Regions from separate parts of the Vibrio kasasachensis genome, predicted to be linked through region 2. Evidence: riboswitches for the same ligand, from Rfam matches in the RefSeq annotation. Region 2 holds a riboswitch; the other holds the start of a gene.
The links. A riboswitch is a leader RNA that binds a small molecule or an ion and turns the genes downstream of it on or off. The one in region 2 is predicted to bind lysine.
Positions count from the first base shown of each region.

Region 1: it holds a riboswitch for lysine, as region 2 does, so the genes downstream of both, lysC (lysine-sensitive aspartokinase 3) here and L4C38_RS14520 (Na+/H+ antiporter NhaC family protein) in region 2, are expected to answer to the same signal.

Region 1 covers NZ_JAKJTB010000010.1:389,603-397,063, forward strand. The annotation lists gene L4C38_RS06580 (PglL family O-oligosaccharyltransferase) at 1-1,282, shown strand, start outside; gene L4C38_RS06585 (pyridoxal-phosphate-dependent aminotransferase family protein) at 1,311-2,432, opposite strand; lysine riboswitch at 2,603-2,781, shown strand; gene lysC (lysine-sensitive aspartokinase 3) at 2,947-4,299, shown strand; gene L4C38_RS06595 (PilT/PilU family type 4a pilus ATPase) at 4,375-5,481, opposite strand; gene L4C38_RS06600 (type IV pilus twitching motility protein PilT) at 5,492-6,523, opposite strand; gene L4C38_RS06605 (YggS family pyridoxal phosphate-dependent enzyme) at 6,548-7,258, shown strand; gene proC (pyrroline-5-carboxylate reductase) at 7,284-7,461, shown strand, end outside.
Region 2 covers NZ_JAKJTB010000017.1:52,547-60,007, reverse strand. The annotation lists gene L4C38_RS14525 (hypothetical protein) at 1-1,126, shown strand, start outside; gene L4C38_RS14520 (Na+/H+ antiporter NhaC family protein) at 1,215-2,816, opposite strand; lysine riboswitch at 2,926-3,109, opposite strand; gene L4C38_RS14515 (H-NS family histone-like protein) at 3,653-4,060, shown strand; gene L4C38_RS14510 (inosine/guanosine kinase) at 4,177-5,481, opposite strand; gene L4C38_RS14505 (hypothetical protein) at 5,574-5,843, opposite strand; gene mnmA (tRNA 2-thiouridine(34) synthase MnmA) at 6,087-7,208, shown strand; gene hflD (high frequency lysogenization protein HflD) at 7,237-7,461, shown strand, end outside.

The DNA.
Region 1 (7,461 bases), on a different contig from region 2:
CTTTGGTTACAACACAATAAGTAACCGACCTTACGGAATTTTTCAGCAACCCAATGTTATGGCTAGCTTTCTCGCTACTGGTCTCGCGGTTTCTGGGTACTTACTTTCTCGCCAGCCAATTAAGTATCAACGTAAATTGAGTGATGTAAGCCTTCTTTATGTAATGCCTTTGCTCACCATTCCATTGATCATAATTTTGGCGTCTCGTACGGGCTGGTTAAGCGCGGCAATCTCCGTTGCTTTGGTACTACCGTATCTCTATCGTTTTGCCAGCCATAAACGCATAGCCGGTTGGAGCCTCTCAGCACTGATTGGCGTCATGCTGGGTTTAGTTTTACCTCTTCTGACTGCATCTTCAGGTGGCTCAGATGTCATCACACAAAAAGTAAACCTAGAAAGCCCGCGTAGTTATATCTACCCACAAGCACTCGATATGTTCATCGAGAAGCCCTTCACTGGTTATGGTTACGGCAGTTTTGAGCCTTCTTATATTCTGTATACGGCACGACAACACCAACTTAATCCGGACTATAATGTCGGCTTACCAAGTCTCGACCATCCACATAATGAACTGCTTTATTGGGGAGTTGAAGGTGGGTTATTACCGATACTCGGCATTGTTTTCGCGGCGCTATTCGTGCTACTTAGAATGTACCAAGCAAAGAAAGGCACTCGGCTAGCGATGTTTGGGCTGTTTGTCCCAATAGTGCTGCATAGCCAACTAGAGTATCCTTTCTATCACTCATTTGTGCATTGGGTTACTTTTATAATCCTGTTGTATTGGGTTGATCAGCGATCGAATAGCTATCGCATCGCGCCATTTAGCCGGATATCTCAAATTCTGCTGAGAGTGATGAGCCTCGTTGTCCCAATCATCATTACGGTTTATATGCTGAGCTCTTTGCATACCAACTACGTACTGACAAAATTTGAACGCTCTAACCCAAAAGATCCTGAAATATTGGAGCAGGTGACAAATCCTGTCGTTTGGAAAGATCGTTACGATTGGGATGTATACAGCACCTATCTAAATATCGGCTTAATAACGCAAAACCCTGATTACATAAAACCTTATATAGATTGGTCATTAGCGATCATCAAGGACAAGCCACGACCAGCTTTCTATAACAACTTGATTATGGCGTACCAAGGATTGGGCGATACACTTAAAGCAGAGCAAATTCGCAGTGAAGCTAAATATCTTTTCCCAACTCGCGATTTTGAGAAAGTGCAATATATTGCGCCAGATATTGATGCGCTGAAGCCACCCGTAGAGCAATAAGAGCAGCGGCTTTACGCCGCTATTCATCCTACAAAGTTAACGATTCTTCCAAGGCGCGTAAGCACAAAGCGACATTTTCATCTTTGGCAGCGTATCCCATCAAGCCTATGCGCCAAGCTTTACCCGCTAAGACACCAAGCCCTGCACCTATTTCCAAGTTATAGGTTTCTAGTAAGTGGCTACGCACTTTCACTTCATCAATGCCTTCTGGCACGTATACAGCGTTTAATTGTGGCAAACGATACGCTTCATCAACCACAAATTTAAAGCCCAACTTTTCCAATCCTACTTTTAACTTTCCATGCATCGTTTGATGACGCTGCCATGCATTTTCAAGCCCTTCTTGCTTGAGCATTAACAAAGACTCATGCAACGCATATAGGCTGTTTACGGGGGCTGTATGGTGGTAGCTGCGCTTACCTTCCCCACTCCAATACCCAAGCACTAAGCTTTGATCTAAGAACCAGCTTTGTACTGGGGTTGCGCGATTTTTAATTTTCTCTATCGCGTTAGAAGAAAATGTCAGCGGAGAAAGACCCGGAACACAAGAGAGACATTTCTGGCTGCCAGAATAAACCGCATCCAATTGCCACTCATCCACTTTCAACGGCGAACCGCCCAGAGATGTCACCGCATCAACAATAGTTAACGCATTGTGTTTTTTCGCTAACCGACTAATTGCTTGAGCATCCGAGATTGCACCAGTTGATGTTTCTGCATGAACAAACGCAACGATTTTGACCTCTGGATGAGCGACCAAAGCTTGCTCTACTTTAGAGATTGAAACTGGGTTACCCCACTCATCGTCAATGACGATCGCTTCACCACCAGCGCGAATTACGTTTTCTCGCATGCGTTCGCCAAACACACCATTGCGACATACGATCACTTTATCACCCGCTTCAATCAGGTTAACAAAACACGCTTCCATGCCTGCGCTGCCCGGTGCAGATACAGCAATAGTGAACTCGTTTTCAGTTTGGAAAGCATATTTTAGTAATTGTTTGAGCTCATCCATCATGCCAACAAAAAGTGGGTCTAGATGACCAACCGTCGGGCGACTTAGGGCCTGAAGTACTTGTGGCGATATATCCGATGGACCAGGTCCCATAAGAATTCGACGAGGTGGAATAAAGCTTTGAATTGTCATAATCGCTCCTTGCAGCATGCTTTTAATCTTCTCATATCTAAACCACCTTAAAACAATATCCGAAGCGGAACAATTGGTCGTAAGTCTAGTAATTATGAATTTGTTAAACATTGTCAGTTTCTAAGTAAAAGTTTCGGTTGACTTTGATCACATAAAGCCGTTCAATAATTAGACACAGAAGAGGAGCATTGCCTAGGTAGATGCATCGTGGAGCCGCAACTCCAATACGATTCATTGAGGGAGAGCAATGCCGAGACGCCACCCAATTGCAGGTTTAGTGACGTCGATTGACTTGGGTTGACTCTCATCAATTGTCATCAGCACTGTCTGATGAAGCGCTTCTGAGGTGATTGTTATTGCCTAATAACTTACCTCTTTAAATCGCTCAAAACTCTCTTCTCGTTTGATCGTATCCAAACAACTGCGACTTCAAGTCGGACAGGATACTCAAACAAAAAAACAAAGGACGTTGGATAACCAACAACAATATTTAGGAAGTCGTGGGAGAATCGCTGTGAGCTCATTTAATGTCGCCAAATTTGGCGGTACCAGTGTTGCAAATTTTGAAGCTATGAGTCGCTGTGCGATCATTATCGAAAACAACCTCAATACAAAGCTTGTCGTGAGCAGTGCCTGCTCAGGTGTAACCAATCTGCTAGTTGAACTCGCTAACGGCGTGGTTAATGAGCAACAACGAATCAAAATTATCGAAAAATTGGCTGATATTCATCAAGCCGTTTTGACCAGACTGGAAGACTCTACTAATACAGAAGCCGAAGTTAGCAAAATCCTTGATACTGTCTCTCACCTTGCAGAAGATGCATCCATTCAAGCGAGCAAAAAACTAACCGATCAGCTTGTCTCTTGTGGCGAATTGATGTCTACGCACTTATTGACTCAGGTGATGCGTGAGCAAGGCATCAATGCTATTCGTTTTGATATCCGCCAAGTATTGCGTACCAATGATGATTTTGGTAAAGCAGAGCCAAACGTGGCTCAAACAGCGCAGCTAGCAAAAGAGAAACTCGTTCCGCTCTGCCAAGAGTTCGTGGTGGTCACTCAAGGCTTTATTGGTTCAGACGAACAAGGTAATACCACGACGCTGGGTCGCGGTGGTAGCGATTACAGCGCCGCCCTTATCGCTGAAGCGGTTAAAGCAAAAGGATTAGAAATTTGGACCGATGTTCCAGGGATCTATACTACCGACCCGAGAATTGCAGAGAAAGCAACGCCTATCCCAGAGATTAGTTTTAGTGAAGCCTCTGAAATGGCAAATTTTGGTGCAAAAATCTTACATCCTTCCACATTAGTACCAGCATTGCGCCATGATATACCCGTTTTTGTTGGCTCATCAAAAGAGCCAGAAAAAGGCGGCACTTGGATTCGTCATCAAGTACAAAGCTCACCACTATTTCGTGCCCTTGCTCTGCGCGATAACCAAACAATGGTGACATTGCGCAGTGCGAAGATGTTCCATGCCTATGGTTTCTTGGCTAAAGTATTTGAGATTTTAGCCAAACATAAAGTCTCGGTAGATCTCATTACCACCTCAGAGATAAGCGTTTCTCTTACCCTCGACCAAACCGATACTTCTGGTGGTGCACCACAATTACCTGCGGTTGCACGTAAAGAGCTAGAAGAGCTATGTACGGTAGAGATAGAGCAAAACCTCAGCCTTGTCGCACTAATCGGTAATAACATGGGTGAAAGCCGTGGTTATGCCAAACAAGTATTTGGAACATTGGAAGACTTAAACTTACGCATGATTTGCTTCGGCGCGAGCCCACACAACTTATGTTTTCTAGTTCATGAATCCGTTTCTCGCCATGCCATTCAAAAGCTTCACCAAGAGCTATTCGAAGCTTAAACTTTTCATTACTGAATAAAAAACCGAGCGCGAAACTCGGTTTTTTATTGGCTATGTTTCGGAGTATCTCTGCACTCAATCCATATCAATTTTAATATTGTCTAGCGTGCTACTCGATGCCCCATCGCCACTGTGCACCTTAAGCATGATACGCAAGTCATTGGCGGAATCAGCACTGTGCAATGCATCTTCTTCATTAATTTTATCCTCGATAACCAACTGATAAAGCGCCTGATCAAATGTCTGCATACCAATCTGTTGTGATTTTGCCATGGTCGATTTAAGTTCATGCAAGTCACCGCGACGAATCAGATCCGCAACACGCGGACTATTGAGTAAGACCTCAAACACGCCATGTCGACCTTGCCCATTCTTATCACGTAATAGTTGCTGCCCCACAACCCCTTTCAAGTTCATCGAAAGATCAAATAAGAACTGGTCTTTTTTCTCTTTCGGTACTAAATGAAGAATACGCTCTAAAGCTTGGTTAGCATTATTTGCATGTAACGTTGCCATACATAAGTGCCCCGTCTCAGCAAACGCCATCGCATACTCCATTGTTTCTCGGCTGCGAATCTCACCAATCAAAATCATATCTGGTGCTTGCCGCAAAGAATTCTTCAGCGCCACTTCATAGCTTTCGGTATCAAGCCCCACCTCTCGCTGCGTCACAATACAACCTTTATGTGGATGCACAAACTCAATTGGGTCTTCTACTGTGAGTATATGCCCTGTTCTATTGGCATTACGATAACCTGTCATTGCAGCCATGGTGGTTGATTTACCTGAACCTGTCGCACCGACCACTAGCACTAAACCACGTTTGGCAATTGATAAATCTTGTAGTACATGCGGCAAATTGAGCGATTCAAAGCTTGGTATTTGCGTCTCTATACGGCGAATAACGGCACCCGGCAGTTCTCGCTGAAAGAATGCCGAAACACGAAAACGTCCATATTCACGCACCACAGCGAAATTAGCTTCACGTGTGGACTTAAAGTCCACTTGGCGCGGCTCATCCATGATTGCGTTCAATAACTCGAATACATTTTGCTCCGTCAATACATCTCCATGAGCACGCAATTCTCCATCGACACGATAAAGCACTGGCGCACCAACAGTGACGTATAAGTCCGAGGCTTTTTGTTCACTCATCCCTTGTAGAAATGCATCGATTACCATCAATAATCCCTTAATAAGTTAGCGAGCCAATCTTTTGTTCCACTTCTTCCGGCTCAACGAGACCGCGCGCGATCAACTGTTTCGCGTTTTGCTCGATAGTTTGCATACCGTGTGCAGCACCCGTCTGAATAACCGAGTACATCTGAGCCACTTTGTCTTCACGGATTAAGTTACGTATTGCCGGTGTCGCCATCATTATTTCATGACAAGCAACTCGACCACCACCAATCCGTTTCAATAGCTTTTGTGCAATAACCGCACGCAATGATTCAGATAACATTGAGCGAACCATACCTTTATCGCTGCCAGGAAAAACATCGATAATACGGTCAATGGTTTTGGCAGCAGAGCTGGTATGTAAAGTACCGAACACTAAGTGACCTGTCTCAGCCGCGGTTAGCGCTAAGCTAATTGTTTCTTGATCTCGCAATTCACCAACTAAGATGACATCCGGATCTTCACGTAAAGCACTGCGCAGCGCCGCTTTGAAGCTATGGGTATCACGATGAACTTCACGTTGGTTTACCAAGCATCTTTGATTGTCGTGAACAAACTCAATTGGGTCTTCAATGGTCAAAATATGCTTGTTGTGATGACGATTAATGTAATCAACCATTGCAGCTAACGTTGTCGATTTCCCCGAGCCAGTTGGGCCTGTCACTAATACCAAGCCTTTCTCGATATTAGCGATTTGTTCAAATATCTCTGGGGCTTCTAAATCTTCCAAAGTCGGTATACTCGTTGGAATAGTACGGAAAACGGCTGCGCACCCACGAGCTTGATTAAAGGCGTTAACACGGAAACGACCAATACCAGATAATTCAAACGAAAAGTCGACTTCGAGACGTTCCTCATATTCACTGCGCTGAGCATCGTTCATAATCTCGAATACCAAACGGTGCACATCTGCATGGCTAAAAGCAGGCATACTTAGCTTTCTGACTTCGCCATCTATGCGCACCATTGGAGAAACACCTGCAGAAAGATGTAGATCTGACGCATTATGTTTTACACTAAAGTCCAGTAACTCAGTGATATCCATTTAAATTCCTTAGTAAAGTTAGCTATGAACAGTATTCAACAAAACATTGAACAAATCACCTCACAGATCTTAAGTGCGCAACAAAAATGTGGGCGCACTCAAGAGTCGGTGCAACTTCTCGCCGTAAGCAAAACCAAACCAAACCAAGCAGTCCTAGAGGCAGCTCAGGCTGGCCAAGGTGCTTTTGGTGAAAACTATGTGCAAGAAGGCGTAGACAAAGTAGCATATTTTTCCGAGCACCATCCGGATCTGCCTATCGTGTGGCACTTTATTGGCCCGATTCAGTCTAATAAAACTCGTCCGGTCGCAGAAAGCTTTGATTGGGTTCACACCATTGACCGCGCAAAGATTGCTCAGCGGCTTAATGACCAACGCCCAATCAATATGAAGCCAATTCAAGTGCTCATCCAAGTGAACACCAGTGGCGAAAGCAGTAAGTCTGGTATTGATGAAGAGCAGGTATTTGAACTCGCAGAGTTGATTTCATCACTACCAAACCTCACGTTAAGAGGGTTGATGTCAATTCCAGCTAATGTACCCGATCATGCATCTCAACTGCATGCGTTTACTCAGTTGGCAGATTTAAAACAGCGCCTTAGTGAGCGTTTACCCGAACTCAACTTAGATACTCTTTCCATGGGTATGAGTGGTGATATGAGTGCCGCCATCGAAGCAGGTAGCACTATGGTTCGTATCGGAACCGCGATATTTGGTGCTCGCGACTACAGCAAGTAATAACGCAAACAATTAGGGATCCATCATGGAACACAAGAAAATCACCTTTATCGGCGCAGGAAATATGGCGCGCTCAATTATTACTGGCTTATTGGCTAGTGGATACCCAGCGAGCTTAATTACCGCTACCGGTCCTAACCAGGACAAACGTGATTTTCTGGCTGACCAATATGGTATAAATACCAATGGTGATAATGCTCAAG
Region 2 (7,461 bases):
TGGATTTATTCCATCTCAGCATGGAACGGTTCAACAAGGAACAAAAGGCGTCGACCCTGATCCGGTACTGGTAGTCAGTTTTGGTCAAGTGGGTATCGCGAATATTAAAGTGTGCAAAGCCTTTGATATTGCGCAAGATGGCTACGATGAAACAGATCCTCTTATCAGCAACTGGAAAATGATCTTAACCGTACCAGAAAGTGTCCCACTACCTGACAATATTAATGCAACAGACACGCCTGATTTATGGACAAAATTAGTCGATATTTTCGGTCCGAATTTAGGAGAGTTAATCAACAGAAAAGTTGAGAAAACCACTGGCGAAGATGGCTGTGTAGAATTCTTAGCCTTAGTACCAAATGTAAAAGGCGATCTTGCACAATATATCATCGAAGAAGAGGTGCCAAACGGACCTAACTGGCAAGCAACAACCGCAACCACGATTAAATTCTCAGTCCGTTCAGTATTAAGCTATGACCAAAATAACCTGCCAATTATCGATGGTGAAGTATATTCACGTAGCGATAACATCGACTCCGACAAATTTGTATTTAACAATATTTGTAAACTGATTGTCGATTTTGATACCAAAGGCTATTGGCATAATAAAAATGGTCTCACAGAATTGACGGTAGCGGATAGAGATTATGTTAATAGTCTCGCGCCATACACACTGCCATCGAATTACTTCTCTGCTGGGGATGAGCCTTTTGATGGTGAGTTTGAAAATGGAACACCAGTATCTGAAGCTTTTAGTGGTAGCGAACCTATTTGGTCTGTTGGCACATGGCAATCAGAAATATCTCAGTTCCTAATAGATAGTAATAGTAATGCGGATATTAACTTACATAAAGAACAGCTTGCCCAACAACTATTGGCGTTTATTCTCAATACTCGCCATAGATTTGGATCCGCTGGAGTGTCAAACACGGCAACCATAGAGTACAAGGGAAATTGGCTAACTGCTGAACAAATCATTTCCGCAGCAATTGATGCTTGGAATTCATCGAACGCTGAATTAATCGTTAACGTAGCCCATATCCTTGATGGCTTCAACAATAATAATGCCCTACCCGTAACGCCAGGTAGCTATGAAGACTGCCCTGAGCCTGTCTTCACTCCCTAGAGATTATTCTCCTTAAAAAGTGACAATCTCTAAATAACAAAACTCCGCTAAATAGCGGAGTTTTTCTTCATCCAACAAGCATTTTTAGCTATGCAACTTTATTATCGGTCATTTTCACTTTCGAAAACACGCTCAGCACAAAACACACCGCCACAAATGCTACGCTCGCAGCGCCAAAAGAAATAGTTAATGAATCAGTCATACCCAACACGATAAAACCAACACAGGAGACGAGTGCAACTGACAATGCGTAAGGCAACTGAGTTGCTACATGGTCAATATGATTACAACGAGCACCTGTTGACGACAAAATCGTCGTATCTGAGATAGGTGAGCAGTGGTCGCCAAATACCGAACCCGCTAACACGGCACTTAGCATCGGCAACATTAATGCGATATCTGTATTGCCCGCCATATCACCAGCAATTGGCAACATGATACCAAAAGTACCCCATGAACTACCGGTTGAAAACGCCATCACACCAGACAACAAGAATAGGATGACAGGCAACCATTGCGGGTCAATATTACCTTGAGCCAAGGTTGATAGGTAACTACCTGTTTTCATATCACCAATAACGGTACCAATAGACCAAGCAAACACTAGGATCAAAATCGCGCCAAACATCGACTTTGCACCAATCCACAATGTGCGACTGATCTCCACACCTGCAATGCCCTGTTTAGCCACAGTGAACAAGGCAACAATCAGACCAACCAAGCCACCGTAAATCAGCGAGATACCAACATTGGTATTTTCAAATGCGCCTAACAATGCAAATGGTTTGCCTACTTCAGCTAGCGCTTGACCGCCGGTGTAAAGCATTGAAGTCACAGTGGCAACGATAAGCAGAACAATCGGCAAGATCAAATCAGATACTTTGCCCTTTTCGCTTTCACGAATATCCAGTTCTTCATCTAAAGCACGTGCTTCTTCAAAGTCATCACTTGCATTTTCATCAAATCCACGACCTTGAGAAGCCGCAATTTCATGGTCACGCATTTTACCAACAGTTAAACCAAACCATGCAACCGCAAAGACCATTAGCAGGGCGAAAATCGCATAGAAGTTCATCGGTACCAAACGCATATATGCGCCGAGTGCTGAGTACTCTGTAATACCATGGGAAACAAGAATGCCGCTGATAATTGTCATGATGTACGCACCCCAGCTTGACGCTGGCATAATCACACACATAGGTGCAGCGGTGGAGTCTAGAATATAGGCAAGCTTAGCGCGTGATACGTAAAAGCGATCAGTCACTGGGCGAGAAATCGCACCAACAGCAAGGCTGTTAAAGTAATCGTCAATAAAAATGAAAACACCAAGGAACGCAGCAAGTAGTTTCGCTCCTCGTTTACTTTTCACTCGAGATTGAGCCCAGTCAGCAAAAGCTCGGGTACCGCCAGACAATGTCAGAAGTGCTGTCATCATGCCTAAAAGCACTAGAAAGCCGATGATACTCATATTGCCAGCGTTGATGGATCCATCTTCAATGAAAACACCAAACACGGTATTTTTGACGTAAGTTAAAGTATTACCCACTGAGTAATCAGCAAGTAGAATTGCCCCAAGCACAATACCTGTACCTAGAGATAACAACACGCGACGTGTAACAATCGCAAGCGTAAGAGCCACTACTGGAGGCAGTAGTGATAAAGGGGATGATGCAAAATCGATTAAACTCATGATCTTCGAAACCAGTAATAAATTGGTTAGAGATCTACTGCAGATACATAGATACAATTATCCTATGTATGTTGAACATAGCGACAGGGAAGTGAACACTCCACCCAACCCCTACAGTAGCGCTCCATAGTTATACAAATAATAGACTATGGCAGTGTTGCCCCTATTCGAGTGCAACCCCAGCGAATGGCTTAGATATACCAGTTCACTTCGGCGGATAGGACCTTTCACATCTATTCATTGGTATCACCCCAATAAATGCTACTCATTCATTCCGCTCCTCTACCGCGCTGACCAAAGATTAAGCTAGAAACAATACTTGTTAACATAGCATTAACCGATGCAGCGCATTAGGTAACGGTCATTGTACTTATAAAAACCATATTTACAATACATCTAACTAGAATTTTATTACGTTCATCCACATCTATCACCTTCACAATAATCCTGAAAAACATCCTTGATAATTGCACATCCACAATGAAGTAATTTTAACTCTCTCAAACTTTCAATTATAGAACCCGAAAGGTCCTTCGAAACTTTGTACGTTTATTTATCTCATCATTTATAAGGCAAAGGTATTGTTCGCGAACAATCCATTAAATTAGTGTTATTTCATAAACTGACTGGCGGTTATGAAACTAAGCACTATACTTACGTGCTAGTTTTATTACTTCCCCCATAATATTGGCAATAGAATGTGAAGTGAGCTTTAAAAATCTGTCTATTTCACTTTTTTTATTGTCATTTTATTTTAATTTTCAATATTTGAATTGTATTATTCCAATTACGATATTAATATTGGTTTATTGCTTATAATTATTTGGTGAGATTTTATGTCGGAATTAACAAAAACACTTTTAAACATTCGTAGCCTTCGTGCATTTTCTCGTGAACTTACTCTAGAACAATTAGAGGAAGCACTTGAGAAACTAACTATGGTTGTTTCTGAACGTAAAGACGTTGAAGAAGAAGAACGAGCGGCTTTAGCTGAACAAGAAGCGAAATTATCCGCAATCGCAGAACAAATTGCTAAAGACGGAATTGACGTTGAAGCATTAATTAGTGCTCTAGCTGGCGAAACGAAGACAAAAACTAAATCTAAGCGCGCTCCTCGCCCTGCGAAATACAAATACATTGATCCAAATGGCGATGAAAAAACTTGGACAGGTCAAGGTCGTACACCTTCAGCGATCCAAGCGCTATTGGACTCAGGTAAGTCTTTGGAAGAGTTCCTGATCTAATTCTTGATCAAATAAATTTGATTTATAAAAAAAGCTCCCTAGACGGGAGCTTTTTTATTTGGTTACAATTTATATTTATTAATACTTATCTAAACATAAAGTATCGTAATTCTTAATTACCTTTCCCAATACGCTTCTTCCAAGCTATCTTCACGTTCAGGCAAGCCTCGAGATAAACGTGGAGAGTGTTGAACTAATACTTCATAACTAGCTCTATTAGAGTATTTGCATACCTGCGAAAAAGACGAATAGTTTAAAAAGCAGTACGCATGTTTGCTAGAGTTAGGTACATTTTCTTTATGGTATTTGTTTGCAGCCATATCATGTAATAAAGCTGACAGCGCTGCATCACCCGCACCATTGGTATTCTTGATTTTCTCAGGACCACCCATGTATGGCGCAATATGCGAATAAACTTTAATCGGATTCTCACATAATGCTTTAGATGCAGGTCGACTAAATTCATAACGATTAAATTCAGCTATACAACCTGGTAATAATGGCAAGGTGGTTTCACGCTTTGCTTCATCTTCAGTGTAACCCGCCATATATAAACCAACAGGACCCGCAGTACAAAGAACCAAATCAACCCAGTCTAAGGCTTTATTTGATGCAGCTAGAGGATCAGCTTCACCAGTTAATGCTTCCGCTTCATCTTCATTCATTGCAACAACGCTAACGTGATCACGTAGGAAGTCTTGCCAGAATTTAGGGTCATCTTGAATAACAAATTTAGTGCCTAGTGTTAATACCACTGGTACTTGGTGTTTTTTTGCATATTCAATCGCTCGCATCGTTGCTTCTGGCATTGGATCGCCGGGCTTACAACGTACTAAATAAGCGGTTAACACTAACGCGGATGCATTCTTGAAGATTTTTTCTGGAATGCTATCTGCTCGAAGTTGGTTCATTTGTCCTTCGCTAATAGCAAAAGTTCGTTCACCATCTTCTGTAATGAGTGCGAAGCAGCGACCAATCGCCCCTTCGACACCTTGTAAATAGTTCAGATCCATACGACTAGACGTATTACATAAATAACGGTAACCATAGCTACCAATTTTTATATCTTGGCTCATTACACCAAGTAGCGTCGATCTATCATCCGCTAGTACAGAATAGTTATGAAGAGTGTTACCGATCGTACCGCCCGCATATTCATTGGTAATAAGCGTGTTCTCTTTCAATTCATTGTAAAGAGCTTCTGCCGTTTGATCATCAATAACAAGTGAGTGTCCTTTACTCAAACCGTATTTTTCAATTAGCTCCGAGCCAACTTTTGCTTCAATGTCCACCAATGTTTGATCAATACCAATAATATGGGTGCGTGACATTCTCTTACTAGATTGCGCTTGGCTCACTAGGGGATCACGCGCATGTACCGGAAAGTAGTGCTTTGATTTACGTTGACCAGGAAATTTCATAACTATGATTCTGAATAAGGGAGGACAGGAAAGCGGATTCTACCTCGCCATTAAAAGTGCGGCAATATCTGTTATTATAGCAAACGTTTACTCTACTCACCTTCCATAAAACTGAGATCAGGTAGACGCTCTAAATGCTCAGAATAACGTTTTAAGTTGAACTCAGCTTCATTTTTCATTACATCATAAATCTCAATTGAAACAGCACAAGCCATCATTGCCAGCGCATCTTCGCGGCTTGTTCCTGTCATCATTAAACGCATTAAGGTTTCTTTTACTTTAATTGGACTGCCATCTTCCAATTGGTTCTCAATAACTTCAATCAAATCTGATTCTTGAAAAACTTGATTCTCTTCGCTCATGCGCATTTTTACCTAATAAAGTACTAATATTGCCAGTAAACAACCAGAGATAGGTGCTACTAACGCTTGAATTTCACCTACTATGCCATATATAGAAGACTTGTCGTAATCAATAACGCAGGTTTTAACCGATAAAACTGTTAAAAATCACGTTTTTCGAAGTGTGATTTCGATCTCGGATCTGTCCCAGTTAGACGGTTTCTGTTAGAATCTGCCCCCAGTTAATTTTTGTGGTGTTAAGTAATGTCTGAGAACTGTACTGACAACAGTCAAAAGAAAGTCATCGTTGGTATGTCTGGCGGTGTAGATTCATCGGTTTCTGCGTATCTTCTAAAGCAGCAAGGCTATCAAGTTGAAGGTCTGTTTATGAAGAACTGGGAAGAAGATGACAACGAAGAATACTGTACTGCGGCGCAAGATTTAGCCGATGCTCAGGCAGTATGTGACAAGCTTGGCATCCACCTACACAAGATTAATTTCTCCGCTGAATATTGGGATAACGTATTCGAATACTTCCTTGAAGAATACAAAGCAGGTCGTACGCCAAACCCTGATATTCTGTGCAACAAAGAAATCAAATTCAAAGCATTCTTGGAATTCGCTGATGAAGTACTAGATGCCGATTTTATTGCGATGGGTCATTATGTGCGTCGTTCATTCCCTGAGAATGGTGATAAGCCACAAATGCTACGCGGTTTAGACGGTAACAAAGATCAAAGTTACTTCTTATACACACTAAGCCACGAGCAGGTGGCACGCAGCCTATTCCCGGTGGGTGATCTCGAGAAACCAGAAGTTCGTCGTATCGCAGAAGAGCAAGATCTAATCACGGCGAAAAAGAAAGATTCAACCGGTATCTGTTTCATTGGCGAGCGTAAATTCACTGATTTCCTATCTCAGTACTTGCCTGCTCAACCGGGTAAAATTGAGACTCCTGAAGGTATCGTTATCGGTGAACACCAAGGTTTGATGTACCACACTCTCGGTCAACGTAAAGGCCTTCACATTGGCGGTCAAAAAGGCGGCGGTGGTAACGAAGACCCTTGGTACGTTGCAGAAAAAGACCTTAAACGTAATGTGCTTATTGCAGTTCAAGGTGCTGAACACCCACTTTTAAAATCTAATGGGTTAATCGCGTCACAATTACACTGGGTCGATCGCACACCAATTCATGAACCGTTACAATGCTCAGTGAAAACACGTTACCGTCAAAATGACATTCCGTGTACTATCATCCCAATGGATGACAACACTATTAAAGTTATCTTCGATGAGCCTCAAGTTGCAGTGACTCCAGGGCAATCAGCTGTATTCTACCAAGGTGAAATTTGTCTTGGCGGTGGTATCATCGAACAGCGTATTTAATTAGACGTATTATCAGGAGTAACTCTTCGTGGCTAACACTCTTTATGACCGCACCATTGCATTTGCAGGCATCTGCCAAGCTGTCGCTTTAGTTCAGCAAGCAGCGAAAAACGGTTATTGTGACTCTGAAGCGTTTGAAACCTCATTAAAAGCAATCCTGAACACTAACCCACGTAACACTGTGGATGTATTTGGTCGCGAAGCGGACTTAAAAATTGGGTTAGAATGCTTAGTTAAAGGCATCGATAGCACG